Regions from separate parts of the Nocardia sp. CY15 genome, predicted to be linked through region 3. Evidence: riboswitches for the same ligand, from Rfam matches in the RefSeq annotation. Region 3 holds a riboswitch; each other region holds the start of a gene.

Region 1 (10,227 bases), on a different contig from region 3:
GGTGCCGCCACAGCGGTGGCGCCGGAGCGGAGCGGTACCGCATTCCGGGCGCGGATGTCAGCTTTCGCGGATGTCGATCCGTTCGCGGTCGGGCGTCAGCAGCTGGATCAGCGCTGTGATGCTCTGCTCGCCCCGGCCCTCGGCTACCGCTCGGCGCAGCAGGTCGTGCATCGGAGCATGCCAGGACATGTCGACGCCCGATTCCGCGCCGAGCCGCTCGTCATCGCCGATCGCGGTGTGGAACAGCGCGATCGATGAGCCGAGCCGGGTGTAGTCCTGGCTGTCGATCTCGTCGGCCATGATCGGTAGCAGTGACTCGATCATCTGTAGCCATTTGATCGAATACGGCACCATGGTGCCTGCTGCCAGACCGCGCGCGGACAATACCGCCGCGCCTTCGAAGAATCCGAGCAGTGCGGGGAGAAGTGTGGCGCCGACGGCGGATTCGTAGAGAGCGGCCAGGTCCGGTTCGGCGCCCAGATGGACGAGGTCGCCGCCGAGTGCCCGCAGTGTCTGTTTGTGCTCGTCGAAGACGGCTTCGTCGCCGCCGAAGTACAGCAGCGTGTCCGGCTTTCCGACGGCCGCAGGTACGTTCTTGATCGCGCCCCCGAGGAAACGCGCCCCTCGGCCGGTCGCCCAGCGCGCGAAGTCCCGCGCGTCGGCAGGGGCGCCGCTGTTGAGAGTGATGAGGGTTCGCCCGCTCAGCTCGGTCTCTGCGGCGGTCAGGCTGTCGCGGGTCGCCTGAAACGTAGTCAGACAGGTGATGATCAGCGGGCTGGCGGTGATGGCGTCGGCGATGTCGAACTGCTGGTGCGCGCCCGCGTCCACCAGCGGTGCCGCCCGCTGCGGGCTGCGATTCCACACGGTGGTCGAATGTCCCGTCGCGAGGAAGGCTTTTGCGAGGGCGTAGCCCATCGAACCCGTGCCGAGCACGGTCACCGCGGTCTCTTGATCGATCATGCGACTCCAATCGTGCCGTGTCCGTGCGACTCACGGCCTGGCGACAAGGACCGAGTGTTTGCTCATCCAGCGACGACGACAAGTACGCACTTTTCGGAGGAGTTGCGTACGTCCAGGTAAGTGCCCAGACAGCGGCGGGCTCGGCCGTAACTCGTATGACCGGAGTCACAATCGGCCGCCGTGGTCGAGGTGGCCGCCTCCGTCGTTGTGGCGAGCTTTCGGCGTAGCGGAATCAGGCGGTTGCCGGGGTCCGCATCGGCGCGGTGGTGTTCCATACGGCCGGGACATCACGCATGAGCAGCGTGCAGTCGGGAGTCGCGCTGCCGGGTGGGAACCGGGTCGGGTCGTCGAAGAAAGTCGACTGGACAGCGTGCGTATGCGCCGGGTGCACCCGCCATTCGTGCGTCCTCAGTTCGAGGCCGTCGAGGCGCGTGCCGTCACGGCCGGCGGAGAAACCGGTGCAGCCCTGGCGGAAGAACTGCGAAGCGGCGGTGAGATCGGGAAACACCGCGCTGCCCTCGAACTCGTCGGCCGTGCGTACATCCACACTGACCTGGGTCGACCTGTCCCTGGTCGTGTAGGCGACGTGCAGATCGTGTGCAGTTTCCCGGACATCGAACCGGGCGAAGCTGTGCACACCGGGGAACAGGCGTCCTCCGAGCAGCACATTCAGGGGTGAGCCGCTGTCCCTGCGCGGAATGTAGACGCCGGTTTCGACCCCATCCTGGCCGTCCCATTCGACGGCTACTCGATGCGCGGCGTTCTCGCTGCGCACCCCGACCGAGCTGGGCAGCCCGACCGGACGAACCTGAGCGAGCCGGATGAGACAGATCCCCGCGATCGCCCAGTCGCCGACCAGATGCGGTCGCAGTGGCGCCGGTAGCAGGTTTGCCGCAACGTCGGGTTCGACGCGGTAATTGACCAGAAGACGTCTCTCGATGACGCTCGAGATCTGAGGCAACACGCAATGGGTCCTCTCCTCAGGAGCCGGCTCCACCGCTGATGCGGTACCAACCCCTCCGCATTCGACGGTACACGGAAGGCGCAGGTGCCAGCACCGACCCGCGTATCGGTCGCCCTCGATCGAGGTAGCAGGACGCACGCGCTCGACCGGCGTCGGTCGAGTGACCGTATGACGCGGCTCCTCGTATTTCGTACGCGGGCAGCGCGCCGGGTACGACGCGCATCGTCCGCGTACGCCCGATGCCGGTCAATGGCGAGGGGGTCTGCAAGAATCGGGGCGTGACCGATGCCGACACGCCTATCACGGAGCACCGGGGCCGGCGACGAAGTCTCGGGGCGCAGTTCTTGCGCTGCCATCTGCCTATGGTCGTCGTGACGCTTGTCATCGTGGTGGCGGTGGTGTTCGTCGCGTCCGATCGGTGGCGGCGGGGGGCGTTCTTCTTCGGCGGTGCGACGCTGCTGGCAGCGGCATTCCGGTTGTGCCTGCCGACCGCGCGGGTCGGGTTGCTCGCGGTGCGCAGCAAGCCCTTCGACGTCGGCGCGCTGACTTTGCTCGGGTCGAGCATCCTGTTCCTCGCGGCCACGATCAACACGCTCGGCGTCGGCTGACAGGTCGGTGATCGGAGGGCGACCCGGCCGAGCCGAGTCGCCCCTCCGTGATCAGCGGGCAGCGGCGTATCGCTCGGCGAAGACCGTTCGCTCGCGCGGACGGCGTCCGGGATGGGGTGGGTGGGCGTCGCTGTAGCCGATGGTGACCAGCACCGCGATGGCGAGATCATCGCGGTCGCCGATACCGATGGCCTGCTTGACCAGGTCGGCGTCCCAGCCGTTCATCGGCGCGGAGGCCAAACCGAGCCCGGTGGCGGCGAGCATCGCGTAGGTGGCCGCGATCATCGCGTTCTTGACCGCGTTCTCCCGCAGCAGTCCGCGCTGCTCCAATGCCAGGTACTCGGCGCGCGCGTCGAACAACGCGGTGAACTCGGCGTTCCACGCGCCGTTTCGGCCGGCCAGTTCGGCGATATCGGCGTTGTGGTCGCGCCAGGCGGCGGGATCGGCGACGAAGACGAGCACTACCGGCGCCTCTCTCGGCTGCGGCTGGCCGAACGCCGCCTCCGACAGCGCCGCGCGGCCGGACTCGCTGGTCACCACCACGATCGACCGGTCCTGCATGTTCCACGCACTCGGTGCTTGCATCGCCAACTCGACCACCTCGTCGACAAGTGCGGATGGCACGGGGTCGGCGCGGTAGTGCCGCACTGTACGACGTCCCCGGATCGCTTCGGACACCGAGATCTGCTGTATCTCCATGATTCTTACTATCGGAGAGTGACACTCCAATGGAAAGACGGCACTTTATAGTGCGCTACACTCCATCAGGTGCCCACCTACGTGGAAAGTTCCGGCCTGCCCGCCGATGTGTACTCCGCGAAGTGCCCCACGCGGGAGGTCCTCGACCACATCGCGGGCAAGTGGACGGTGCTGATCATCGACGCGCTCGCCGACGGCACCCTGCGATACACCGACCTGCGCCACCGGATCGGCGGCATCTCCCAGAAGATGCTGACGCAGACGTTGCGCCAACTCGAGGCCGATGGATTCGTCACGCGCACAGTGCATCCCACCGTCCCGCCCCGGGTGGACTACACGCTCACCGAACTCGGCCACAGCCTGCGCACGCCCATCGCGGCGCTGCGGGACTGGATCGAAACCAACATCAACCGGATCGAGGCGGCCCGACGAGCAGCGGCGGGGTGACGGCCCGGCACCGAATGCTCGGGGCCGGTCAGCGCTTGGTCCGGATGCCGTCCCGAGCGAGTCGCATGGTCTCGGTCAGCAGTTTCGACACCGCGGCCGCCTCGGTGAGGAACCCGTCGTGCCCGTCACGCGAGTGCACCACCTCGAGTCCGTCGCAGCCGGGTAGGAGATCCGCGAGTTCCTGTTGGGTCCGCAGCGGGTACAGCCGGTCGGAGTCGACGCCGCCGACCACGCAGGGCACCGGCGTCGCGGCGAGCGCCGCCTCGATGCCGCCCCGGTCGCGGCCGACGTCGTGGCGGTTCATCGCCTCGGTCAGCAGCACATACGTGGCGGGATCGAAACGCTTGCACAGCTTTTCGGCTTGGTGATCCAGGTAGCTCTGCACCGCGTAGCGGCCGCCGGTCCACGGGTCCTCGTCGTCCTGAGGTCTGTTCTCGAACCGGTGATCGAGCTCGAACTCGGTGCGGTAGGTCAGGTGCGCGATCCGCCGGGCCAGGGCCATGCCCGTCAGCGGAGCGCGGCCGGTGCCGTGATAGTCGCCGCCCTGCCAGTCCGGATCGGCCTTGATCGCCGCGATCTGGGTGGTCTGGGTGCCGATCTGGTCGGCGGTAGCGCGGGCGCCCACGGCGAGGACCAGCGCGGCGGCGACCCGCTCGGGTGCGCCGACCATCCATTCCAGCACCCGCATGCCGCCCATCGACCCGCCGACCACGGCGGCGAGCCGCTCGACGCCGAGCAGGTCGAACAGAGCGGCCTCCGCGGTCACCTGATCGCGGATGGAGATCTCGGGAAACCTTGCGCCCCAGACCTTCCCATCCGGAGCGAGCGATGACGGCCCGGTGCTGCCCTTACAGCCGCCGAGCACGTTGGTCGCGATCACGCACCATTCGTCGGTGTCCAGCGGCGCGCCTGGCCCGACCATGCCGTCCCACCAGCCGGGCATCGGGTGCACGTCGTCGGGTCTACCGACGACGTGCGAGTCGCCGGTGAGGGCGTGCTCGACCAGCACGACGTTGTCCAGCGCGGGGGAGAGCTCACCCCAGCGCTGCACCGCGAGGTGCACGTCCGGGATGACCGCTCCGTTCTCGAGTCGCACATCGCCGATGGCCACGGTGCCGAGCTGTCCATCCGGGGGCGGCAGGACGATGGCGGAGGCCCGCACGCTCTGTTCGGTACCCACGGTCACGTCGTCGCCGCCGCGAAACCGGCGCGCAGATCGGTCGGCATGGTCTCGACGCCGACGCCGACGCCGACGCCGACGCCGACGGCGGAGCGGACCGGTCCGGAAGCGACTCCGAGGACGAGCTGTGCCTCGAGGGTGAGCTGAGAATGCGTCATCGACGCACGGTGAATCACGAGGGGACGCACATCCCCGATGGTAGCCACGCGGCTGTGCAGGGCTGATCCGTCCCGCGCGGCGTCGCCGAAGGTGTGCGAACCGGTCCGCTGGACCGGCAGCGCGGGGGCGTGCGTGCCGTCGGTGGTCCGGCCCGCACGGCTGCGCTCGGTCTCGAAGGACCACTGCACCGGGTCCTGCACGGCCCCGGGCGCGATGGATTCACTCATGGTTTGCTCCCAAGAAGGTGTTCGCCGGTATTCGGGGGGTTAGCGGTGTGTACGACAACACATGCCGGCGACCTCCTACTACGCGCTTGCTCCCGGCTTTCGGGAGCCAGGTCATCACCCGGAGCACCCCACCGCGGTTGGAGGGTTGCCGATCAGCGAGCCGGGGCTTGGCGCTGGTACTCATGACCTGCCCGGCATCATAACCGGCGGTCGGTCAGCCTCCGAAATCCTCCACCGACTTCACTCGCCGCCGGGCTGCGGCGCGACGCGGCAGACGCGCACGAATTCGTCGAAGGTCTCGGTGAACGCGGTGCGTCCCGCTTCGGCCGCGGTGGCCAGATCCTCGTCCAGGAACAAGTCGTCCGAGCACTCCATGCCGACATGGCCGATCAGTTGCCAGGTGCCGACGATGAGCCGCACCGCACGGGCGTCCGGTTCGGCACCGAGGCGCTCGGCGACCACCGCCGCGATCGCGGTCCGCTTGTCGTCGGCGTGTTCGAGACTGCGCGCGCTGACCGACGGACTGCTGCGCAGAATCCGCTGTACCTTCTGGAACTGCCGGAACGACAGCGGGTCGGCCGGACCGGCCTCGGAGGCTCGATCGACCACCTGCAGGAAGGCCTCGCGCAACGCCTCGAGCTCGTTGCCCGTGCGGGGCATTCCGCGCAGAGTCTCGGCGATGGTGCGCCCGAAGTCGTGGACGGGCCCCAGGACGATGTCCTCTTTGCTGTCGAAATAGCGGTTGATCGTGCGCGGTGAGACATCCGCCGCGTTGGCGATCTGCTCGATGGTGGTCGCGTCGAAGCCCTGCGTATCACACAGATCGAGGGCGGCCGCCATGATGCGCAGCCTGGTCTGCTGCTTCTTGCGTTCGCGCAGTCCTGCCGTCGCCGGGGCCTGGTCGGCCGCTGCGCCCGCGCCCATCGGCGCCGATGACTCGAGCATGTCCTCATGGTAACGCAACCCGCCGTTTTCCTGTCCGTAACCGACAAATGTCGTACTACGACATTTTGCGCTTGACGCCAAATGTCGCTCAATGACAGGATGGTTCCCGACATCGAGGAACGAGGAGACAACGTGACCGAAACCGCGACAGCGGTGCACGCATCGCGAAAGCCGGGCAGTTCAGCGCGCTGGCTCGCGCTGGCAGTGATCGCATCGGCCCAGCTCATGGTGGTCCTGGACGCCACCATCGTGACCATCTCGCTGCCGTTCGCGCAGCGCGATCTCGGCATCAGCGACGGCAACCGGCAATGGATGCTCACCGCCTACACGCTGATCTTCGGCGGTCTCCTGCTGCTGGGCGGCCGGCTGGCCGACTACCTCGGGCGCCGCCGAATTTTCATCATCGGCCTGATCGGTTTCGCCGGCGCTTCGGCTTTGGCCGGTCTCGCGCAGAACGGAGCGGAGCTCTTCGCAGGACGCGCGTTGCAGGGCGCGTTCGCCGCGCTGCTCGCCCCGGCCGCGCTCTCGCTGCTGTCGGTGACGTTCACCGAGCCGGGTGAGCGGGCCACCGCCTTCGGCGTGTTCGCGGGCATCTCCGCGGGCGGCGCCGCGCTCGGCCTGATCGCGGGCGGCGCGCTCACCGAGTACGCGTCGTGGCGCTGGTGCCTGCTGGTCAACACGCCGATCGCGTTGCTGGCGTTGCTCGGGGCGCTGGCCTGGGTGGCGAAGGACCTCCCGGCTCCGCGCAGCGGCGGATACGACGTGCCCGGTGCCGTCACCGTGACGTTCGGGTTGATCGCCATTGTGTACGGATTCAGCCGCGCCGCCGACGACGGCTGGCTGGCCGGAAGCACCCTCGCGCTGCTCGTCGCCGGGCTCGCCCTGCTCATCGCCTTCGTCGTGATCGAACGGCGCTCGTCGAACCCGCTGCTGCCGCTGCACATCCCGGGGGAGATCAACCGGGGCGGCGCGTTCCTCGCCGCGCTGCTCATCCCGATCGCCATGTTCGCGATGTTCCTGTTCCTGAGCTACTACTTCCAGATCACCCTGGGCTACTCGGCGCTGAAGGCGGGCTTCGCGTTCCTGCCTTTCCCGGCGGGCATCGCGATCTCGGCGGGACTCACCAGCGCCCTGCTGCCCAAGCTCGGCCCGCGCCCGCTGATGCTGGCAGGCGCCGTACTGGGCGTCATCGGGCTGGTGCTGCTGGCCCAGCTGAGTTACGGCGACACCTTCCTCTCCGGGGTGCTGCCCGCTCAGGTGCTCATCGCGCTCGGCATGGGTCCGCTGTTCGTGGGGATGCAGACGGTCGCGCTGCATCAGGTGGAGGAGGAGGACTCCGGCGTCGCCTCCGCGCTGCTGAACGCCGCGCAGCAGGTGGGCGGTGCGGTCGGGACGGCGCTGCTGACCACCATCTCGGTGCAGGTCGCCGAGGGCTTCGCGCGGGACAACCCTGGCCTCGACAACCTGGCCGCGCGAGCCGCGATCCACAGCTACGACGTGGCCTTCTACGTCGGCGCCGGGTTCTTCCTCGCCGCCATTCCGATCATCGCGCTGATGATCCGCGACCGGCCCGAGAACCTGATCGAAGGTTCGGAGGAGCAGGGACGGATCCCGGCCACCGTCTGATCCGCTGAGACCGAGGTCCGCGCAACGTCACGGGTTGCGCGGACCTCGTCGTCTGCGGGGAGTGGTTGCCGCGCCGTAACGGAAGGCGGATCATGGCGACGGCGCCTGTTCGCGCTGCTGGGAGCCGCCGCCGACCTACCAATCGGTAACAAAGGTGGCGCATCTCACTGTGGGGGCTGCCCGTGCGGTGAGGACTCGGGCAGCAGTACGCTTGTCTTGTTTGCACCACACGTCTCGCCGACAACGCGGGACATATACGTTGTCTGTTGGAACAGCTGGGGTCCGCTCACAAGCGTGTTCGCCTGGCCGTGCAATGAGGGCACCATCCTAGGAGGACACGAAGATCCATGTCCAAGATCAAGGTTGAAGGCACCGTCGTAGAACTCGACGGCGACGAGATGACCCGGATCATCTGGCAGTTCATCAAGGACAAGCTGATCCACCCCTATCTCGACGTGAACCTGGAGTACTACGACCTCGGTATCGAGTACCGCGACAAGACAGACGACCAGGTCACCGTCGATGCCGCCGAAGCCATCAAGAGGCACGGCGTCGGTGTGAAGTGCGCCACCATCACCCCGGACGAGGCGCGCGTCAAGGAATTCGGTCTGAAGAAGATGTGGCGTTCGCCCAACGGCACCATTCGCAACATCCTGGGCGGCACCATCTTCCGTGCCCCGATCATCATCTCCAACGTTCCCCGGCTGGTACCCGGCTGGACCAAGCCGATCATCATCGGCCGCCACGCCTTCGGTGACCAGTACCGTGCCACCGATTTCAAGGTGTTCCAGGGCGGCACCGTCACCTTGACCTTCACCCCGGACGACGGCAGCGAGCCGATCGTGCACGAGGTCGTGAAGATGCCCGAGGACGGCGGCGTGGTCATGGGCATGTACAACTTCCGCAAGTCCATCGAGGATTTCGCGCGGGCGTCGTTCAACTACGGCTTGCAGCAGAACTACCCGGTGTACATGTCCACGAAGAACACCATCCTCAAGGCCTATGACGGCATGTTCAAGGACACGTTCCAGGACATCTTCGACGCCGAGTTCAAAAGCCAGTTCGACGCCGCGGGCCTGACCTACGAGCACCGCCTCATCGACGACATGGTCGCCTCCTCCATGAAGTGGGAGGGTGGCTACGTCTGGGCTTGTAAGAACTACGACGGCGACGTGCAGTCCGACACCGTGGCACAGGGCTTCGGCTCGCTGGGTCTGATGACCTCGGTGCTGCTCACTCCCGACGGCCAGACCTGTGAGGCCGAGGCCGCGCACGGCACCGTCACCCGGCACTACCGCCAGCATCAGCAGGGCAAGCCGACCTCGACCAACCCGATCGCGTCGATCTTCGCCTGGACCCGCGGCCTCGAGCACCGCGGCAAGCTGGACAACACCCCCGAGGTCATCGGCTTCGCCCAGACCCTCGAGGACGTCGTCATCAAGACCGTCGAAGGCGGCCAGATGACCAAGGACCTCGCGCTGCTCGTCGGCGGGGACCAGGGCTACCTGAGCACCGAGGAGTTCCTCGGCGCGCTGGACGCCAACCTGGCTCGCGCACTGCGCTGAGCGTTTCCGGCGCCGCGGCCGTCTCGGCGCCGAACCGCGGGGCCGAGCCGCTCGGCCGACTCCGGCGCTGGGTATTCACTCACCCAGCGCCGGGCGAACACCATCGGGCACCCGCCCCACCTGCAGTGGAACGGGTGCCCGGACTGTTCTTGTCAGAACGGATCACTCGGAGTGCCGCCCGGTTGCCGGAATGCGATGCCCGGGCGGGGTGATTCGTCCGTATTGCGCGGATCGCCATGTCGAACTGCACGATTCCTCGCCGCCCCGTGGTCGAACTCACGTGTGCTGGGGAAGCGAATACCAGCCGCGAACGGTTACATGAACACGTGACCAGCCCCGGGACCACCCGCACCACCGCGCCGCCCCAGCGAACCGATTGGCACGTACCGGCCATGCTGGCGCTGGCTCTCGGCGGGTTCGGCATCGGGACGACCGAATTCGTCACCATGGGTTTGCTGCCGGACATCGCCTCGGCCATGCACGTCTCCGAGCCGACCGCAGGGCACGCGGTGTCGGCGTACGCGCTCGGCGTGGTGATCGGCGCACCCCTGATCGCGGCGCTGTGCGCGCGGGTGGCGCGCAAGCGGCTGCTCGTCGCGCTGATGGTCGCGTTCACGCTGGGCAACGCGGCGACCGTGCTGGCCCCCTCATTCGAGACGCTGGTCCTGGCACGGTTCGTCTCGGGATTGCCGCACGGCGCCTACTTCGGTGTCGCCTCGCTGGCCGCCGCCACACTCGCCCCGGTCGGGCAGCGGGCGAAGGCAGTTGCCGCGGTTATGCTGGGTTTGAGCGCCGCCAACGTTGTCGGCGTTCCCGCGGCTACCTGGCTCGGCCAGCATCTCGGCTG
Region 2 (10,227 bases), on a different contig from region 3:
ACGGCACCCCCATCTGGCTGCGCGCCACCGTGCACCAGTTGATCCCCATCGGCGACCACACCTTCGTCGTCGGCTTGGTCACCCGCGTCCACGACAACACCGACGAAAAGCCCGCCGCCTCGCCACTGCTGTACTACAACGGCCGCTACTACCGCCCCACCGCCCTGGGCGACTGACCGTAGATTCCGACTACGCCACCCGGCCTCACGCCCCGTCCAAGGTGGCGAAGTCGACGTCCACGGGGAAAGGGCCGGTCAGCCGGAGCACGTACTCGGACACTGGTGAGACGACTTCGACCACCAGCAGTACGTCCGCCGTCGTCAACTTGCGATCGCCATTGATACACCGGTGCAACGCCACGTCCGGGCGGCGAAAAGAGAAACCAGGGCTTCCCGGGCGGCTGCGCACGTAATGCATTTCGAAGTCGGTCACTACTCCGGTGCACGGCTCGTCCGGGGCGGCCTGCTCCAACGCGTTGGCCAGTCGCCGCGCCACATTGTTGTGCTCGAAGGTCCCACTGCGGCAGATGATCACATGGCCGTCGACCACCTCGATCTGCCGCTGGATGTCTTCGGGAAGCGCCGCGTAGCCCTCCTCTGTGATGAGGAGGGCCCCCGGATCGGTGGCCCAGACGGGCAGCGTGCTCATAAGTTCGCCTCAGCTCGGATTCGAATACGGCGATAGTATCCGGCGGCGCTGCCCTGATCGGGCGTACGCGGACTCAGCCGACCAAGCAGGGGGCAGCGCCGGCGGGAGCCGTGGAGGTGAAGGGGCGGGTTTCGGGGGTGGGATTCCACAGGCCGTTGGTGACGGTGTAGTCCCAGCTGGGGCCGGTGCGCACCAGGGTGTCCACGGCCTCGACGAGACGGTCGGCGTCGGCGGAGGTGGTGCCGAGGCCGATGCTGGCGCGCAGGGCGCCGGCCAGCCCGAGGCGGGTGAGCAGCGGATGGGCGCAGAAACGTCCGTCACGCACGCCGATGCCGTGCTCGGCGGAGAGATAGGCGGCCACGTGGCCGGGGGCGAAGTCGGCGAGTGTGAAGGCGACGATGCCGACGGAGTCGGGACTGTCGGTCCAGATGCGCAACAGCTGGACGCCGGGGATCGCGGCCAAGCCGTCGCGGAGGCGGTCGGCGAGCCGATGCTCGTGCGCGGCAAGGGTTTCGGCGTCGATGGCACCGAGCGTGTCACAGGCGGCGGCCAGCGCGGCGGCGCCGAGCACGTTCGGCGAACCGGCTTCGTGCCGCTGCGGAGCAGGCGCCCACTCGGCCCCGTCGGTACGCACCTCGCGCACCGCCCCACCACCGGCCAGGTACGGCTGGGCCGCGTCGAGCCAATCCCGCTTGCCCACCAGCACACCCGCACCGAACGGCGCGTACAGCTTGTGTCCGGAGAACGCCAGATAGTCGATGCCGGTGTCGCGCAGGCTGATCCGCCGATGTGGCGCCAACTGCGCCGCGTCCACCAGGATGCGGGCGCCGCACTGGTGGGCGATGGTGGCCAGACGCTCCAGCGGAAGCACCTCACCGGTCACGTTCGAGGCGCCGGTCACCGCGAGCAAAGCCGCGGGCCTGCTGCACAGTTCGGCGACCAGCTTGCCGATCGTCTCCTCGACCGTGCCCGCCGCCTGCACGACGCGCCTTCCATTCCTGGTCCACGGCAGGAGGTTGGCGTGGTGCTCGATGTCGAGCACCACCGTGTCGCCGGGGACACAGGACGCGAGCAGGTTGAGCGAGTCCGTGGTGTTGCGGGTGAAGACGACCACCTGGTCGTCGGCGGTGTCGAGGAACCGACAGACCGACCCGCGAGCGGCCTCGTAGCACTCGGTGGAGATCCGGGAGGCGTAGCCCGCACCGCGGTGCACGCTCGCGTAGAACGGAAGCAGCTGCTGCACACGCTCGCTGACCTGCGTCAAAGCGGGCGCACTCGCCGCGTAGTCGAAGTTGGCGTAGGTCGCCGTTCCGCCTTGCACCAACGGCACGCGCAGTTGGTCACCGGAGACCTGGGCGAGTGCGGCACAGGCGTTGTCGAGGGCAGTAGTCATCACGTGAATCCCGTCGGCTAAGGGACCCGCGATCAGATGAGTCGTCGAGTCCGCGCTTGCCGCGCCCGGTCGGGCGGCGGCCGGGTCGTCACCCGGAGCACCCCACCGCGGAGGAGGGTTGCCGGCCAGCAAGCCGGGGCTTTGCACTGGCACTCATGACCTGACCCGAGAGTGGCAGAAGCGCCCCGGCACTGTCAACCACATCCGACCCGAGTCCCCCACGAGCACCGCGTGGACCTAACCACCATGTGGGAGCCATTACAAGCACCCCCACGAAGACACGCGAGCCGCGCCTGCCTCGCGAAATCGTGGACCCCTCGGCGACAGACGACTGCCACCGCGCCCGGTGCCGCGATCCGCGACTCGACGTTCGGCACCGCCGTGCGGGAGGCAACCGACCGCTTCGATGAGCGGAATCACACCCTCGGTTCAGCGATCTCGTGGCGAATGCACGAGACTGACCCGCCGACCAGCTGTTGCCCTGCGGAAAGCCGTAAATAGCGGGCTCACCTGCAACAACACCCGCAGCACCGGCCGCTCCCGCGCGCCGTCCGGTGAACAACAAACGACGACAACCCCGGGTACCGTGGACAACTGGCCAGCATGGCGTTTGCCCTTTGGTAACCCAGCTATGACACAACAACAGGAAAGTGTGAGGCAGGTCGATGGGAGGTGCACAGAGCACCATGCTCGAGACAGAGGTCGACGCGCCGGCGCGTCCGTTGTCGCGCGGCGATCACGCGCCGGCGGCCAGGACGCTGGTCGACATCCTCACCGCGACGGCGCTCGCGCACCCCGATGCCCCCGCCATCGATGACGGCCGAGTCGTGCTGTCCTACCTGGAGCTGGTCGTCGAGATCGAGAAGACCATGGCTCGCCTCGCCACGGCGGGCGTGCGGCCGGGCGACCGGGTCGGCGTGCGCATGCCCTCGGGCACCCGCGAGCTCTACGTCACCATTCTCGCCATCCTGTACTCCGGCGCCGCCTACGTGCCGGTCGACGCCGACGACCCGGACGAGCGCGCCCAACTGGTCTTCGGGGAGGCGCAGGTCACCGCGATCGTGACCGCGCAAGGCATCGAGACCACCGCCGCGGGCATCCGCGCGGCGGAGCGACAGCGCGAGGAGACCTGGTCGACGCTGCCCGGCCCCGGCGACGACGCCTGGATCATCTTCACCTCCGGTTCCACCGGAACCCCGAAAGGCGTGGCGGTCACTCATCGCAACGCCGCCGCCTTCGTCGACGCCGAAGCGGACCTGTTCCTCCGCGACGCTCCGATCGGTCCCGGTGACCGGGTACTCGCGGGTCTGTCGGTCGCGTTCGACGCCTCCTGCGAGGAGATGTGGCTGGCCTGGCGCAACGGCGCCTGCCTGGTGCCCGCCCCACGCGATCTGGTGCGCACCGGAGCCGATCTCGGTCCCTGGCTGGTGCGGCGGGAGATCAGCGTGGTCTCGACCGTACCGACCCTGGCGGCGACCTGGCCGGTCGAGGCGCTGGAGGCGGTGCGCCTGCTCATCTTCGGCGGCGAGGCCGTGCCACCGGAACTCGCCGAACGCCTTGCGGGCAACGGTGATTCGGCTCGCGAGGTATGGAACACCTACGGCCCCACGGAAGCGACGGTCGTCGCGTGCGCCGCGCGCTTGGACGGCCGGTGGCCGATCCGGATCGGACTGCCGCTCAACGGCTGGGATCTGGTCGTGGTGGATCCAGCGGGCAATCCGGTGGCCGAGGGCGAATCCGGTGAATTGGTGATCGGCGGAGTCGGTCTCGCGCGCTACCTCGACCCGGTCAAGGACGCCGAGAAGTACGCCCCGCTGAACTCCGTCGGCTGGGAGCGCGCCTACCGCAGCGGCGATCTGGTCCGCAACGACAGCGCTGGGCTGATCTTCCTCGGCCGCGCCGATGATCAGATCAAGCTGGGCGGTCGGCGCATCGAACTCGGCGAGATAGACAACGCTCTCCAGCACCTCCCGGGCGTCACGGGCGCCGCGGCGGCCATCCGAACCACGAAGGCGGGCAACAAGCTCCTGGTCGGCTATGTGACCGGGCCGGGGGCGGACTTCGATGCCAAGGCCGCGCGAGCCGCCCTCGCCGGACAACTCCCGGCGCCGCTGGTGCCCAGGCTCGCGGTGGTCGACGAGCTGCCCACCCGCACCTCCGGCAAGGTCGACCGGGACGCGCTGCCCTGGCCGCTGCCCAATGCCGCCGAGGACGACGACGACAACGACCTGACCGGCACCGCCCAGTGGGTTGCGGGGCTGTGGGATTCCATCCTCGGCGCGGAGGTCGGCGATCTCGACGCGGACTTCTTCGATCTGGGCGGCGGCTCGCTCGCGGCGGCGCAACTGGTCACCGCGCTGCGCGAACGGTATCCGCAGATCACGGTCGCCGATGTCTACGACCATCCCCGCCTCGGCGCGCTCGCCGACCTGCTGGAGCAGACCACGCCCGCGGTGGCGGTCGCCGAGCGGACGGTGCGACCGACGCCACCGATGGCGCAAGCGGCGCAGGTGCTCGCCACCATCCCCCTCACCACCCTCACCGGGCTGCAGTGGCTCACCTGGCTGGCGATCGTCGGCAACATCGCGGCCTGGTCCGGCTCGCTGCCCTGGCTGCCCCAGCTGTCCTGGTGGTGGACGCTGGTCGCGTTCGCGCTGTTCATCTCCCCACCCGGCCGCATGGCCATCTGCGTGGCAGGCGCGCGCCTGCTGCTGCGTGGCATCCGCCCCGGCCGTTATCCGCGCGGCGGATCGGTGCACCTGCGCTTGTGGGCGGCCGTCCGCCTCTCCGCGGCCAGCGGCGCCGAGAACCTCTCCGGTGCGCCGTGGATGGTGCCGTTCGCTCGCGCGCTGGGTGCGAAGATCGGCAAGGGCGTCGACCTGCACAGTCTCCCGCCGGTGACCGGCATGCTCGAACTCGGCGACGGTTGCAGCGTGGAACCGGAGGTCGACCTGTCCGGTTACTGGATCGACGGCGACGTGGTGCATCTCGGTCCGATCGCCATCGGCCCCGGCGCGGTGGTCGGCTCGCGCTCGATCTTGTTGCCGGGCACGAAGATCGGCAGGAACGCCGAGGTGGCGCCCGGCTCCGCGGTATCGGGCAAGGTGAAGGCCGACCAGGAGTGGGCCGGTTCGCCTGCGGTGAAGGTCGGCAAGGCCCAGCACCGCTGGCCGTCGCACCGGCCCGACCGAGCCCGGCACTGGGTCGGCGTCTTCGGCATCACCTCGATGGCCTTGGCCGCCATGCCGATTCTCGGTATCGGCGCGGGTGGCGTGTTCATCGCGTGGTTCGTTCGCGACACCCGCACGCTCGCCGACGGCGTCGCGCGGGCGTTCACCGTCCTGCCCCTCGCGACCCTGCTCAGCCTGGGCGTGTACGCCGCGGCGACCATCGTCGCGGTCCGGCTGCTGAGCATCGGTCTCACCGAGGGCTACCACCCGGTGCGCAGCCGCGTCGGCTGGCAGGCCTGGGCCACCGAGCGGCTGCTGGATTCCGCGCGCACCTTCCTGTTCCCGCTGTACGCCGGCCTGCTCACGCCGCTGTGGCTGCGCTCGCTCGGGGCGAAGGTGGGCAAGAGCGTCGAGGCGTCCACGGTACTGCTGCTGCCCAAGTTCACCACCGTCGCCGACGGGGCGTTCCTGGCGGACGACACCATGATCGCCGGGTACGAACTCGGCGGCGGCTGGCTGCGCATCGGTGAGGCGAAGGTCGGCAAGCGCGCTTTCCTCGGCAACTCCGGGATGACCGCGCCCGGCCGCCGGGTGCCGAAGAACGGCCTGGTCGCGGTGCTGTCGGCGGCGCCGTCCAAGGCGAAGGCCGGCTCGTCCTGGCTGGGCAGCCCGCCGGTGCGGCTGCGCCGCGCCGCGGAGAGCGCCGACACCGCGCGGACCTTCGACCCGCCGTTACGCCTGCGCGTCGCCAGGGGCCTCGTCGAAACCTGCCGCTTGTTCCCTGTCCTGGTGACCTTCGCGATCGGCCTCGGCGTGCTGTTCACCCTGGCCTGGCTCGCGCGAACTTTCGGCCACCTCACCGCCGGACTGCTCAGCGGGCTGGTGCTGCTGGCGGCGGGCGCCGTCGCCGGAGCGAGCGCGGTGGCCGCCAAATGGTTGCTGGTGGGACGAATCCGCAGCGAGGAGCATCCGCTGTGGAGCTCGTTCGTCTGGCGTAACGAGGTCTCCGACACGTTCGTGGAAACGGTTGCCGCACCGTGGTTCGCGCGCGCGGCGACCGGGACGCCCGTCCTGAACCTCTGGCTTCGCGGCCTCGGCGCCCGCATCGGCCGCGGGGTATGGTGCGAGTCCTACTGGCTACCGGAGGCGGATCTGGTGACTCTCGGCGACGGCGCGACCGTGGAACGCGGCTGTGTGGTGCAGACCCACCTGTTCCACGACCGGATCATGGCCATGGACACCGTCACCCTCGGTGCGGGCGCCACCCTCGGACCGCACTGCGTGGCGTTGCCCGCCTCCGCGATCGGCGACGGCGCGACCGTCGGCCCGGCCTCTCTGGTCATGCGCGGTGACGCGGTGCCCGCCTCGACGCGCTGGTGGGGCAACCCGATCGCGCCCTGGTTCACGGGCGACCCCGGGGCGAGCTGATGGCGGGCAAGTTCTACGAAGCCCCCATCGACGAGTACCTACCGCAGAACGGCAACCGGGGGTATCGGGTGTCCCGATACGAACTCGATCTGGCCTACCGGGTGGCCGCCAACCGGCTCACCGCGCGCGCCGCGATCACCGCGGTGACCACCGAGGCGCGGCCCCGGTTCGCCCTCGATCTCGCTCAGGGGCTGAGCGTCTCGAAGGTGTTCGTCAACGGGGTCAAGGCCGCGAAATTCGCCCACCAGCACGGCAAACTGGTGGTCACGCCGCAACAGCGGATCCCCGCGGGCGGCGTGCTCGCGCTGGTGGTGCAGTACGGCGGCACCCCGAGACCGGTGCGCGGGCCGTGGGGCGAAGTCGGCTGGGAGGAGCTCACCGAAGGCGCGCTCGTGGCCAGCCAGCCCAACGGCGCCGCGTCCTGGTTCCCGTGCGACGACCACCCGAGTTCCAAAGCGACCTACCGGATCTCGATCACCACCGATTCGCCGTACTACGCGGTGGCGAACGGGACTTTGCTGCGCAAGCAGACCAAGTCCAGTCAGACCACGTGGGTGTACGAGCAGCCCGAACCGATGTCGAGCTACTTGGCCACCGTCCAGATCGGTCACTATCGCAAGCACCGCATCGGCTCCTCGCACTCCCCGGTACCGATGCAGGCCGTCCTCCCGCCGCGACTGCGCACCGCTTTCGACTACGATTTCGCGCGTCAGCCGATGATGCTGGAAGTCTTCAGCGAGAAATTCGGCCCGTACCCGTTCGAGGACTACACCGTGGTCGTCACCGACGACGAGCTGGAGATTCCGATCGAGGCGCAGGGCATCTCGATCTTCGGAGCCAACCACTGCGACGGCCGCCGCGGCGCCGAACGGCTGGTCGCGCACGAACTGGCCCACCAGTGGTTCGGCAACAGCCTGACCATCCGGCAGTGGCGTGACATCTGGCTGCACGAGGGCTTCGCCTGTTACGCGGAATGGATCTGGTCGGAGGCCGCGGGCGGGCCAACCGCCGATCAGCTGGCCCGCGCGGCACGGCACAATCTTTCCCGCGAGCCGCAGGACATCGTCATCGGCGATCCGGGACCGCAGCGCATGTTCGACGATCGCGTCTACAAACGGGGCGCGCTCACCCTGCACGCCCTGCGCTTGGAACTGGGCGACTCGACGTTCTTCGACTTACTGCGCGAGTGGACCATTCGCTACCGCCACTCGTCGGTGACCACCGAGGAATTCACCGATCTGGCGGGGCACTACAGCCTGGTGCCGCTGCGTCCCCTGTGGGAAAGCTGGTTGCTCGCCGAGCGGCTGCCGCAGTTACCGCCCTATGGCGGCGCGTCGACGGCCTGATCAGAACACGAGATAACGTGTGGCGAGTTCTTCGACGAGCGGATCGTCCTCCGAGACGTTGGCCAGCGCGTCCAGATCGGTTTCCACGGCGATCTGGCGGGGGTCGTCGTGCTCGGTGTCCCGCGGATCTTCGACGAGCTGGCGCAGCAACTTCTGCCGCACCCGGGTCTTCAGCGAATCGTTCATACCTCGGGGTGCCCGCATACCGGCTTGTTACACCGGTGTGAACAGGGTTCCCCACGGCGTATTGCGCACCACGGTGTAGATCGCGAGCAATGCGAAGAAGGTCCACATGGTGGTCTTGCTGATCGAGGGCAGCCGCATCTTCTGGCCACGCCAAGCCCGGACGGTCCAGTCCGTCACCCACACAGCGAACGCGAGAATCAGCGGAATCGCGAGCAAGTTGCTGTGCAGGGCGTCGAGGACCTGCCCGTCGGTGAGATTGTGCACGGCGCGCATCCCCCCGCAACCCGGGCAGTACCAGCCGGTCAGCGCGTATACCGGGCAGGTGCCGTAGGAGCCTTCGACGTGGGGATCACGCAGGTGCAGCAGCACGCCGACACCCACTCCGACGCCCGCCACGAGCAGGGGAACAGCCGCCCCGCGCCACCCGGTCCTCGGCTCGGTTCCCGGGTCCGCCGCGGGGCCGGAGGAAGTATGCGCGATGTCCACGAACTCAACCGTAACCGGGCGGTGAGCGGGGACGCCACAGCAGCGCGGCGCTACTTCGACTGCGCGAACCGCAGCACGTTGCCGGACGGGTCGGCCAACTCGAACCCCGGCCCGCCCGGCCCGAAACGCTCGGTTCATCGCGGGCGATGTTTTGGGTAGGAATGATCTTTAGCCCGACCGAATCCGGGGTACACCCTGGTACAAGCCAGGACATCCCGTCATACAGCGCTAGCACTAGCAAGCACTCTGCTTGCACTGTACGGTGACGGTGGACACAAAGGAGTGCTCGATGCTGGTGAAGTCGATGAGGACGCTGGCGGACGCGTACGACGGTGCGCTGACCGCCGACTACCGTGCCGGACTGCGGTCCCGCACCTTCCGGACGGCGTCGTTGAACGCCCCCACCGCCCGCCACGCGGTTATCCCGGTCACCACCAAGGACGGCGCTCGCCTGCGCGTACACGCCTACGGTCCGGCCGAGGGCGATGTCATCGTCCTCATCCACGGCTGGAGTTGCAGCATCGAGTACTGGAACCCGCAGATCAACGCGTTCGCCGACCGGTACCGCGTGGTCTGCTACGACCAGCGCGGCCACGGCGCCAGTGAGCTCGGCAAGGCCGCCCCCAGCAAAGAATCGCTGGCCGACGATCTGTCGGCCATTCTGGACGCCACCCTCCGGCCAGGGCAGCGCGCCGTGCTGGTCGGCCACAGCATGGGCGGAATAACCATTCAGGCCTGGGCCGCTCGCCATCCGGAACAGGTCCGTAAGCAGGCCGCCGCCGCCGTCCTGTTGAACAGCTCCTCGGGCAACATCCGCTACGACACCGACTTGCTTCCGCTGCTGAACAAGCCGCTCACCCTGGCGGATCGGCCGATCACCGTGCTCGGGGCCACCGTGCGGATGCCGATGATCGTCGCGGAGACTCTGCTCACCGCGCCGGTCCCGTTGCCGGGGGGTTGGCCGGCCAGCGCGCTGCTCAAGGCGCGCGTGATGACCCCGCACGCGACCGCGGATCAGGTGGAATTCGCGCTGGGCATCGTGCGGTCGTGCCGACCGCTCACCCGCGGCAGGCACGCCGCCGCGCTCGCCGACATGGATCTCGCCGAAGCCGCCGCGTCCCTCACCGTGCCCACCACGGTGATCGCCGGCGCGCACGACCGCTTGCTGCCCGAACGCATGTCGCGCCGCATCGCCGACGCGCTCGCCGAGACCGGCCACCTGGCCGCGTACCACGTGTGGCCCACCGGCCACCTGGGCAATATCGAAGCCGCCGACCGCTTCAACGCGGAATTGGCGGCCATCGCCGAGCGCGCCCACCTGCGCTCCGCAGTCGCCGGCTGACCCCGGAGACCGTTCTCCTGGGCCGGTCAACGGCGCCCGGTCCAGGACAACGGTCCGCAACGCCGCCGCCACCGGGAGATTCCAGCGCTTTCAGTTCGAATAACACTCCATCAACCCGCCTGCCGTTAACATGCAGCCAGTCCCTGTCGACACAGCAGACAGACAGTTCGGTTCCGGCGAAGGGAGCATCGGTGAAAGTCCGGCACGGCCTAGCAGTCCTGGCTCTGG
Region 3 (10,227 bases):
CTGAGGGCGGTCGAACCCGCCGGGCAGTTGACCCGCACGCTGCACCCGCACCACGTCGGCGCCGAGATCGGCGAGCAGCAGCGCGGCGTGCGGGCCAGGGCCGATACCGGCCAACTCGATGACCTTGATGCCCGCGAGCGGGCCCTTCTCGGCGGTGGATGGAATGCTCACGCCCTACCTCGGTTCGTCGTTGATCCAGCGCACCGAATGGCCGGTGCGTCCTCCCGGACGCGACCGGGAGGGGTGTATTGACAGTATGACAATAACGCTGCGGCCGGAGCCGGGTCATACACGAACACCCTGTGACGCCAGATAGGCGACGGGCTCGACGGCGCGGCCGTTGCGCCGCACCTCGTAGTGCAGGTGTGGGCCGGTGGAGTTGCCGGTGGATCCGACCGCGCCGATCACGGTGCCCGCGGAGACTCGCTGGCCGGTCTGGACCCGGATGCTGCCCGGGGTCTGGTGGGCGTAGATGGTCTCGGTGCCGTCGGCGGAGCGGATCCGAACCTGATAGCCGTAGCCGTCGCCGAAGTTGCCCGCCTTCACCACGGTGCCGCCGGTGGCGGCGTAGATGGGCGTGCCTGCGGGGGCGGCGAGGTCGAGCCCACCGTGGTGTTTGCCGCCCCGGGGACCGTAGTGCGAGCTGATCCGGTATTTCCCGGGGTCGATGGGCGAGCGGGGGCGGCCGTCGCCCGGCAAGGCGCTTGCGAGCCTCCTGTGATTCCCGGCTATGCCGTTGAGGTATTGCGCGGTGAGGCGGTCGACCATGGCGGCGGTTTCGGTCGCCTTGGCCTGCCCGCCCCGCACTATGGTCTGAGCCTTGCGCAAAGCCTCGGAGAGTATCTGGTGTACCTTCCGCTGACCTTCCTTGGTGTAGGCGCTGGGCCCGAGTTCGGCCAGTTGTACGTTGACCTCCCGGATCAGCCGGACCACCGCTTTCCGGTCGGCTCGGTTGTCCCCGGCCAGGCCGGCAATGTAGCGCGCGAGGTCGTTGTCCAGATTGTTGAACGCCTTCGCCGCGTTCTTCTGGTACAACGCTCGCGCCTTGATCGCTGTAGCTCCCGCGCCCGAACCGACCGACCCACCGGGTCGTGCGCCCAGACCCGCGGTGCCCGCCGCGTCGCCGTCGGTGCCGTACAGCGCCTCCAGCTTCTTCAACGCGTCCAGGGCTTGTTGCGCCTCCGGAGTCAGCGCGGCCGCATTGGCGGCGGTGGGGGTGGCATTCGTCCCGCCCGCACCCGCGCCGGATCCGCCGCCCGCGAGGCCGGCGAGCGCCTGCGCCAGCATCGGCAGTGCCATCATGGCCATCGATCCGGCCATCAAGGCGGTCGGGGCGATGGCCGCGATCATCTCCGGATCGATCCCGGGGGGTGGTGGGGCGGGCTCCCCGTCCGGTGGTGGCGGGGCGCCGTTCGGCGGCGGTGCAGCGCCCCCGGGCGGCGCCACCACGCCACCGGGCTGCGGCGCCACCGTTCCGCCGGGGACCGCGGTGCCGGTAGCCGGTGGCGGTTGCGCGCCATTGGGTGCCGGAGCGGCGGGGGTGGGGGCGGAAACGGGCTGCGCGCGTGAGTTCGACGTGGGGGCTGCGGGGGCTCCACCGGGCGCGTGTCGTGCCAGATCGGCGAGGACACGGGCTGCCTGGGCGGCGATGTCGGAGTCTTTTCGCTCAGACGCGGAGGTCGCGGGCCCCGGGGCGCTGGTCGAGTCTTCGACAGCGCCGCCCTCGGGAGCTGCCTCGCCATCCACGAGGTGAGTCGCTTCCCCGCTAGTCACGACCACCTCCGCATGCCCACACGCCCATCCGGCACGCCTCTCAACCAGCGCTGTTGCCGAGATCGATTGTGCCGCTCGATTTCACCGCGCGGTCCTCACCACTGGGAATCGCGAGACGCCATCCGCCGGAAGCCGGCACTACCGAGCAGGACCGAAGGATGCCAGCCGGTTGTCCAACCGATGTCGAATTCTCCGGATGCCGGGTGCCTGGGAGCCGGGCAGCAAGGGACCCGGATATCGGCTGCGGAGTTCGCTGACCGATTCCTGCCCGAGACCGTCCTCCACCTGACGGAAGTCGGCGCGGATTCGCGGGTCGAGACGATACGGGTCCGATACCAGGCGATATCCGACGATTCGCCGGAGCCGGGCCAGTTCCGCGCGTACCGTGACCGCCTTTCCGCCGGTCCCGTACAGCTCTTCGGCCAACAGCGCCGCGGTCAGTCCATCGGGATTGTCGAGCAGCAGAACCACCAGCTCGCTGTGCCGAGGACTGAGTTCATGGACGACGCCGTCCATCCACAACAGGGCGCGGGCGCGGCCCAGTGTGCTCACGCGCGGCGCCCGTTCGCCCGAAACGCTGCCCGCCAGAGCGCAGACCGAGAACGGTCCGCCCGGCGCGAGCCTTTCGAGCACCACGCGACGACCGTCGGGCAGTTCGGTTTCGCCCTCGACCAGTGGTGCGGGCCAGACGTCGGGCAGCCAGCCGCGAGGCGACGCGTGCAACAGCCGGCCGTCGTGTGACAGCAGGGCGCCACGGTCGCCGAGCCGGCTGAGGACACGATCGAGGTAGCGGGTCCGTATCTCGGCGTCATGCCGCCAGGTGAGCGAACGAAGATGCGCCTCGGCCAGCCGCGCCGCCGCCGTGACCAGAGGCAACGCCAGGGCATTCGTGTCGCGCAGTCGGCAGGTGACGTCGACGACGCCGATCACCGCGCCGCCCACGGGATCCCTGATGGGGGCTGCCGAGCAGGTGAAGTCCGCGGCGACCGACAGGTAGTGCTCGGTGCCGCGGACTTGGAACGCGCGCCCCAGCGCCAGAGCGGTGCCAACGCCGTTGGTCCCCGCTTCGGTCTCGTGCCAGCGCGCTCCGGGGACGAGATTGGCTCGTCCCGCCGCTCGTCTGGTCGCGGGATCGCCCTGCACCCACAGCAGATGCCCGTCCGCGTCGGCGCCGAACAGCACGTGGCCCGGTTCGAACGCGGCGCCCTCGAGGCTCGCGAACAGGACCGGCCAAACGGAGGCCATCCGATGATTCCTGCGCCAGGTGCGCACCTCGTCGTCGGTCAGGCCGACCTCGGGGAGATGCCGGTCCGGATGCAGGCCGCGACCTCGGGCGCGATCCCATGAGGCGCGCACGTCCGCACGCGTCGAGTGTGTCTGCCTTGTCACCAAAAGCGTGTGCCTCGTGGTATTCGGATCGGCCGCGGTGTCCTACCGCCCGGAGACGTCCCGGCGTCGGGACCAGACTAAGGACCGCGCCGTCGCCCTGACAACGAGTCGCGCTGCGCTGCAACGTTGATGCAACCCCCGACCGGCGCCTTTCCACGGCGACGAATGCGCGCCATCGTGTGCGAAACCGTTGCTCGTGGACTGGAGGTTGTCGATGCCGTACTTCGAACTGCCCGATGGTGTGCCGATGTACTACGAGGATCACGGGGCCGGGCGGCCGGTCGTGCTCATCCACGGATGGACCATGAACACCACCTTCTGGGCGCAGAACGTGCCCGCCCTGGCAGAGCGAAATCGGGTGATCAATCTCGACCTTCGCGGGCACGGCGCCTCCGGGAAGACCGACGACGGGCACACCCTCGCGCAGTACGCACGGGACATCCGCAGTCTGCTCGAACACCTCTCGCTCGAGGACGTGTGCTTGGTCGGCTGGTCGATGGGCACCGCGGTGATCCTCGCCTACATCCAGCACTTCGATTGCGAGCGGCTGGATTCGGTGGTTTTCGTGGACCAGTCGCCGCGGTTTCTCGACGCGCCGGGCTGGGACTTTCCGCTCCAGGGCGGCTACTCCCAGAGCGATCTCGCGGTTTTCGTGCAAGCGGTGAAGCATGCGCGGCCGTCGGTGATCAAGCCGTTCATCGCGGCATGCTTCGCCGACACCCCGCCACCGGAGGTGATCGACGCGGTGTACGCGGAGACGGCGAAAACGCCGACCGCGGCGGCCTGCGCCATCTGGTACGACATGGCCTTCGCGGACTTCCGGCAGGTTCTGCCCCAGGTCACCGTGCCCGCACTGCTGATCTACGGTGCGCAGAGCAAGATCTTCCCCGGTCCGCTCGACGAATGGCTCGCGGCGCGATTGCCGAACGCGAAGGCGGTGCGCTTCGAGCACAGCGGTCATGCGCCGTTCTCGGAGGAACCGGAGCGCTTCAACGAAGCACTCGCCGAGTTCCTCTGAGTGGGCGGAATCTCATGACGGCTCCGCGGGGCAGGCCACTATAGGCTGCACGTGTGGAAGCGCTCTCTGATCAGGGGTGGTACACCCTTCTCGCCGCCCTCGCGATTCTGGTCGGCCTCGTCGGGATCGTCGTCCCGATCCTGCCGGGCGTCATCCTGATCTTCGCCGCGATCGCCGTCTGGGCCTTTCTGACCGGAGGGGCCACGGCCTGGACGGTTTTCGCGATCAGCACGCTGCTGCTGGTGCTCTCCGGGGTCGTCAAATACACCTGGCCGGGGCGCAAGATGAAGGACGCGGGAGTGTCCAACCGAGCGGTCCTGCTCGGCGCGATCCTCGGCGTCGTCGGCTTCTTCGTCATTCCGGTGGTCGGCCTGTTCATCGGTTTCGTGCTGGGCGTGTACCTTTCGGAACTCCAGCGGCTGCGCGTCAACCAGCAGGCCTGGCAAGCGACGGTACACGCGCTGAAGGGCGTCGGCCTGTCCATCCTGATCGAGCTCTTCGGCGCGCTGCTGGCCATCGGTGTCTGGATCGTCGGCGTCTTCGCCGTCTGAGCGCTACCGATCGATGGCGGGGAACGGAATGGTGTCTCCCGCACGGCTTCCCGGGAGTTCGTCGCGGTGCAGCCGGAGAGTCGGCGGTTCCGGGCGGTACAGCGGCAGCGTGGGGGCGGGATCGTCGCTGACGGTGCGCTCCCGGGCCGGAAGCCGGTAGAACGCGCGGGCGTTGTCCTCCAGCACCGCGTGCATGTCGGTGCCCACCACATCACAGAGCAGATCGACGTCCGAGTCCCGGAACGGGCGTCCGGCTCGGGTGCCGGGCAGATCGGTGCCGAACATCAACGCTTCGGGATTCACCGCGTGGATACGGCGCAGCGTGTCGGCGACGTTCATCGCGACCCGGCCGAAACCCGTCGCCTTGACCTTGGCTCCGCGGTCGACGAGATCGAGCAGGAAGGGCACGCCTTCCGCGGACATGCCCAGGTGGTCGACCGACAGCGCGGGCAGCTTGGAGATGACCGGTTGCAGCGAAGCCAGCATGGTGCCGTCGATGTAGACCTCGACGTGCCAGCCTGCCAGCTCGTAGGCGCGCAGCGCCTGCAACGTCATCCCGGTGATGTCGGTGGCCGCGCGCTTGAGGTTGAACCGCAGCGCGCGCACACCTACCCGGTCCAGTTCGAGGATCTCCTCGTCGGTGGCGTCCAGATCGAGCCGGGTGACGCCGACCCAGCCCTCGCCGAGTTCGGCGAGGGCGGCCTTCAAATAACTCTGGTCCGTGCCCTGGAACGACCCGCTGACCACCGCGCCGCCTCCGATGTCGTATCGCGACATGCGCTTGCGGTAATCGGCGATGGTGAACGGATCGGGCAGGTAGCCCTCGTTCTCGGCCAGCGGAAACCGCGGGTCGAAGATGTGCAGGTGGGCATCGAACACTTGTACAGAATGCCTCAGTGTCGGAATTTCCGCTGCCACAGCGGGGGTGCGGCGGTGGCAGCGGCGTCGGTCACCGCGGTGTGATCAGACCTTGTGCGGCTCGCTGGCGCGCAGCATGTCCTCGCGCTCGACGACCTTGACCCGCTCGCGGCCCTCCGGCTCGCCGAGCGAGCGTTCGTGCGCGTCGAGGCGGTACCAGCCTGCCCAGGTGGTGAACGGAATGCCCTTGCTCTCCAGGAACTCGGTGACGGCCTCGGGCTCGGGTTGCTCGGCCGGGGTGAAGCCGGGAGCGTCGTCCAGCAGGCAGGCGATGGTCTCGTTGGCGTCGCCCTTGGTGTGGCCGATCAGGCCGACCGGGCCGCGCTTGATCCAGCCGGTGACGTAGGTGGCGGGCAGGTAGCGCTCGGCGCCGTCGGCGTTCTCGTCGGCGATCACGCGACCCGCCTCGTTCGGCACGGTGCCCGCCTGGTCGTCGAACGGCAGCTGGGTCAGGTTCTGCGACAGGTAGCCGACGGCGCGGTACACCGCCTGCACGTCCCAGTCCTTGAACACGCCGGTGCCCTTGACGTTGCCGGTGCCGTCGAGCTGGGTGCGCTCGGTGCGCAGGCCGACGACCTTGCCGTTCTCGCCGAGCACTTCGGCGGGGGATTCGAAGAAGTGCAGGAACAGTTTGTGCGGCCGGTTGCCGACGTCGCGGATGGCCCACTGCTCGAGGGTGTTGGCGACCATGTCGACCTGCTTGGAATGACGGCGCGCGGCTTCGGAGCCCTCGTCGTAGTCGATGTCCTCGGGGTCGACGATGACTTCGATGGTGGGGGAGTGGTCGAGCTCGCGCAGTTCCAGCGGGGTGAACTTGGCCTGGGCGGGTCCGCGGCGGCCGAAGACGTGGACCTCGACGGCCTTGTTCTCCTTCAGGCCCTTGTAGACGTTCGGCGGGATCTCGGTGGGTAGCAGCTCGTCGCCGGTCTTGGCCAGCACGCGGGCGACGTCGAGCGCGACGTTGCCGACGCCGAGGACCGCGACCTTCTCCGCGTCCAGGGGCCAGGTGCGGGGGACGTCGGGGTGGCCGTCGTACCAGGAGACGAAGTCGGCGGCGCCGAAGGAGCCGTCGAGATCGATGCCGGGGATGGGCAGCGCCCGGTCGGCGTTGGCGCCGGTGGAGAAGATCACCGCGTCGTAGAAGGCCCGCAGGTCGTCGAGAGTGATGTCGGTGCCGTAGTCGATGTTGCCGAGCAGGCGGACCTGCGGCTTGTCCAGCACCTTGTGCAGGGCGGTGATGATGCCCTTGATCCGCGGGTGGTCGGGCGCGACGCCGTAGCGGATCAACCCGAACGGCGCGGGCATGCGCTCGAACAGGTCGATGCTCACCTCCGCATCGGACTTCATCAACGCGTCGGCGGCGTAGATCCCAGCCGGCCCGGCGCCCACGATCGCGATGCGCAGCGGGCGGGTCCTCGCGGTGTGCGCGTCAGGCCCGGAGGAGGAAGCCTGCGTCACCACGGAGGGCTCGCGCACACCGCCATCCGATACTTCACTCTGTTCGGTCATCTCTTTACGCGCACCTTTATGGTCGAAACAATTAATGACGTCTGGGCTTAGCTTAGGCTAAGTTGACGCACCGGCTCGGTCGCACCCGTCCGGTGCGGACGCCGGCGTTGCCGGCTCGTGGCTGCACGGTGCTCCGTTCGCCGCGGCGATGAGCTGCCGATTCGCTATGACAGCAGGCCGCCGTCCCGCGATTCTATCGGGATGGTCCATACCGCCCCGCGTCGGTGCGTGAACTCGGCGGATGCCATCGCATGTCACATTCCTCGCTTACCCGCTCCCGCGCCGCCTATCGCGCCCCGCCCGCAGCTGGTCCGCGCCGCCACTGTCTCGAGCCGGGGGCCGAGCGCTCGATACCGGCGCCGACCAGGGATCATCGAGCCATGACCGAACAGCAGCCGACCGCGGGCGAGGACGAGATCATCCGGGTCGATCAGACCGACAAGCGCTCCGCGGCCCCGTTCGTCGCGGCAGCGGTGGTCGCGGTGATCGTGCTGATCGCGATCGTGCTCGGTGGCGTGCTGTCGCCCGCTGAGAAAAATGTCACAGAAGCCGACCGCATCGTGGCGGCCGTGCGCAACTTCGTCGACGGCTCCAACCGGAGCGACATCGTGCCGCCGCCCGGCACCGCGTGCCAAGGATTCGACGCCGACCGCTCGCCCCTGGCGGGACAGGACGGCGCCGGAAAGCCCGTCGAGATCGCGAAAATCGACCCGCCGATGGTGGACGGCGACCGGGGCAAGGCGACCGTCACCACGACGGTGGACGGCAGGGCGGCCACCTCCACCTGGATTCTCACCAGATCCGGCGACAAGTGGCTGGTCTGCACCTGAGCGTTCCCGCAGTGTGAGCCATCGTTTGACACGATGACCCGGGTCGGTGCAATCTCAGTCGAAGGTCATGAGAACCAGTGTCAAGCCCCGGCATTACTGGTCGGCAACCCTCCTCCGCGGTGGGGTGCTCCGGGTGACGACCTGGCGGCGCCTCGGTCCCGGGCGCGGCAAGTGCGGATTCGCAGGAGGTGCACATGAGTTATGCCGGTGACATCACTCCGCAGCAGGCATGGGAACTGTTGCGGGACAATCCCGACGCCGTCCTCGTGGACGTGCGGACAGAAGCGGAATGGAAGTTCGTCGGCGTCCCCGACACGAGTTCGATCGAACGGCCGACCGTGCTGATCGAGTGGGTCGATTCCACGGGCGCCCGCAACGAGGCCTTCGTCGAGCATTTGAAGCAGGCGCTCGACGGCCACGACCCCGAGGCCCCCGTCGTCTTCCTCTGTCGCTCCGGTCAGCGTTCGGTGGGCGCCGCGATCGCCGCCACGTCGGCGGGCTACCGCACCTCTTACAACGTGCTCGAGGGCTTCGAAGGCCCTCTCGACGAATTCGGGCATCGCGGCGGCGCCGGCTGGCGCGCCCTCGGACTGCCCTGGCGGCAGTCGTGATCACCGGCGGCGCGTTCGACAAGCCGCTGCCCGACGGCGTCGGCCCCGCGACGCTGGGCGTGCGCGGCGGGCTGCGGCGCTCCGGTTTCGAGGAGACCGCCGAGGCGCTCTATCTGACCTCCGGCTTCGTCTACGAGAGCGCCGAGGCCGCCGAGGCCGCGTTCACCGGCGAGGTCGAGCACTTCGTCTACTCCCGCTACGGCAACCCGACGGTGGCCATGTTCGAGGAGCGGATGCGCCTGATCGACGGCGCCGAAGCGTGCTTCGCGACCGCGAGTGGCATGTCCGCGGTGTTCACCGCGCTGGGCGCGCTGCTGAAGGCGGGTGACCGGCTCGTCGCCGCGCGCAGCCTGTTCGGCTCGTGCTTCGTGGTGTGCAACGAGATCCTGCCGCGCTGGGGCGTGGAGACCGTCTTCGTCGACGGCGAGGACCTCGACCAGTGGGAGCAGGCGCTGTCGGTGCCCACCCAGGCGGTGTTCTTCGAGACGCCGGCCAATCCGATGCAGACCTTGGTCGATGTGCGCCGGGTGACCGAGCTGGCGCACGCGGCGGGCGCGAAAGTCGTGCTCGACAACGTGTTCGCCACTCCGCTGCTGCAACGCGGCTTCGAGCTCGGCGCCGACGTGGTGGTCTACTCGGGCACCAAGCACATCGATGGGCAGGGTCGGGTGCTCGGCGGGGCGATCCTGGGCGCGAAGGACTACATCGACGGTCCGGTGAAAACGCTGATGCGTCATACCGGCCCCGCGCTGAGCCCCTTCAACGCGTGGACGCTGCTCAAGGGCCTCGAGACGATGCCGCTGCGGATACGCCATTCGGCGGAGGCCGCCCTGCGTATCGCCCGCTTCCTGGAAGATCATCAGGCGGTCAGCTGGGTGCGCTACCCGTTCTTGGCGTCGCATCCGCAGTATGCCCTGGCCACCAGCCAGATGAGCGCGGGCGGCACCGTGGTTACCTTCGAGCTCAACGCCCCCGAGCACGAGGCGAAGAAGCGCGCTTTCGAGGTTCTCAACCGGTTGCGCGTGGTCGATATCTCCAACAACCTCGGTGACGCCAAGACCCTGATCACGCACCCGGCGACCACCACGCACCGCGCCATGGGCCCCGAAGGCAGGGCCACCATCGGCCTGACCGACGGCGTCGTCCGTATCTCGGTGGGCTTGGAAGACGTCGAAGACCTCCTCGCCGATCTCGAGCACGCCCTCTCCTGATCCCGCCGCGCGCGGGCAAGGGGTCAGGGGAATCTCGGGCAGCTGTGCGGCGTGTCAGGAGCGCCGTTCCATCTCGGCGAGATGGGCGATGTTGGCCTGGTCGTCGGGGGCGGAGCTGGGTTCGGTCGTGAACCACGCGTCCAGTATTTCGCGGAGTTCGGCGCTGGAGGTCGAACGCAGACTCAGGGCCAGGACGTTGGCGTCGTTCCAGGTGCGGGCGCCGGCCGCGGTCGAGGCGTCCGCGCAGAGGGCGGCGCGGACGCCGGCGACCTTGTTGGCCGCGATCGAGGCGCCGGTACCGGTCCAGCAGCAAACGACGGCCTGATCGGCCCGGCCGGAGGCGACGTCGCGGGCCGCCGCTTCGCTTGCCCACGCCCAGTCGTCGCGTTCCTCGTCCGATAGCGCGCCGTGCGGCAC

What was found. A riboswitch is a leader RNA that binds a small molecule or an ion and turns the genes downstream of it on or off. The one in region 3 is predicted to bind S-adenosylmethionine.
Region 1: it holds a riboswitch for S-adenosylmethionine, as region 3 does, so the genes downstream of both, GVY39_RS34335 (O-acetyl-L-homoserine sulfhydrolase) here and GVY39_RS06300 (rhodanese-like domain-containing protein) in region 3, are expected to answer to the same signal.
Region 2: it holds a riboswitch for S-adenosylmethionine, as region 3 does, so the genes downstream of both, GVY39_RS15060 (aminotransferase class V-fold PLP-dependent enzyme) here and GVY39_RS06300 (rhodanese-like domain-containing protein) in region 3, are expected to answer to the same signal.

Annotation. Positions count from the first base shown of each region.
Region 1 is NZ_VUOT01000006.1:130,187-140,413, forward strand. It holds gene GVY39_RS10490 (NAD(P)-dependent oxidoreductase) at 58-960, opposite strand; gene GVY39_RS10495 (DUF2071 domain-containing protein) at 1,193-1,924, opposite strand; gene GVY39_RS10500 (DUF3017 domain-containing protein) at 2,287-2,532, shown strand; gene GVY39_RS10505 (nitroreductase family protein) at 2,584-3,231, opposite strand; gene GVY39_RS10510 (helix-turn-helix domain-containing protein) at 3,301-3,678, shown strand; gene GVY39_RS10515 (homoserine O-acetyltransferase) at 3,707-4,825, opposite strand; partial or broken gene GVY39_RS34335 (O-acetyl-L-homoserine sulfhydrolase) at 4,861-5,088, opposite strand; SAM riboswitch class IV at 5,322-5,432, opposite strand; gene GVY39_RS10525 (TetR family transcriptional regulator) at 5,485-6,189, opposite strand; gene GVY39_RS10530 (MFS transporter) at 6,289-7,815, shown strand; gene GVY39_RS10535 (NADP-dependent isocitrate dehydrogenase) at 8,163-9,380, shown strand; gene GVY39_RS10540 (MFS transporter) at 9,707-10,227, shown strand, end outside.
Region 2 is NZ_VUOT01000010.1:160,660-170,886, forward strand. It holds gene GVY39_RS15050 (flavin reductase family protein) at 1-176, shown strand, start outside; gene GVY39_RS15055 (Uma2 family endonuclease) at 205-648, opposite strand; gene GVY39_RS15060 (aminotransferase class V-fold PLP-dependent enzyme) at 722-2,041, opposite strand; SAM riboswitch class IV at 2,089-2,202, opposite strand; gene GVY39_RS15065 (Pls/PosA family non-ribosomal peptide synthetase) at 2,728-6,639, shown strand; gene GVY39_RS15070 (M1 family metallopeptidase) at 6,639-7,985, shown strand; gene GVY39_RS15075 (hypothetical protein) at 7,986-8,171, opposite strand; gene GVY39_RS15080 (DUF2752 domain-containing protein) at 8,199-8,657, opposite strand; gene GVY39_RS15085 (alpha/beta fold hydrolase) at 8,947-9,999, shown strand; gene GVY39_RS15090 (hypothetical protein) at 10,191-10,227, shown strand, end outside.
Region 3 is NZ_VUOT01000002.1:97,768-107,994, forward strand. It holds gene GVY39_RS06260 (CaiB/BaiF CoA-transferase family protein) at 1-171, opposite strand, end outside; gene GVY39_RS06265 (M23 family metallopeptidase) at 286-1,773, opposite strand; gene GVY39_RS06270 (GAF domain-containing protein) at 1,912-3,162, opposite strand; gene GVY39_RS06275 (alpha/beta fold hydrolase) at 3,377-4,180, shown strand; gene GVY39_RS06280 (DUF456 domain-containing protein) at 4,234-4,731, shown strand; gene GVY39_RS06285 (amidohydrolase) at 4,735-5,610, opposite strand; gene GVY39_RS06290 (FAD-dependent oxidoreductase) at 5,695-7,158, opposite strand; gene GVY39_RS06295 (hypothetical protein) at 7,539-7,988, shown strand; SAM riboswitch class IV at 8,052-8,168, shown strand; gene GVY39_RS06300 (rhodanese-like domain-containing protein) at 8,183-8,599, shown strand; gene GVY39_RS06305 (O-succinylhomoserine sulfhydrylase) at 8,596-9,810, shown strand; gene GVY39_RS06310 (RpiB/LacA/LacB family sugar-phosphate isomerase) at 9,865-10,227, opposite strand, start outside.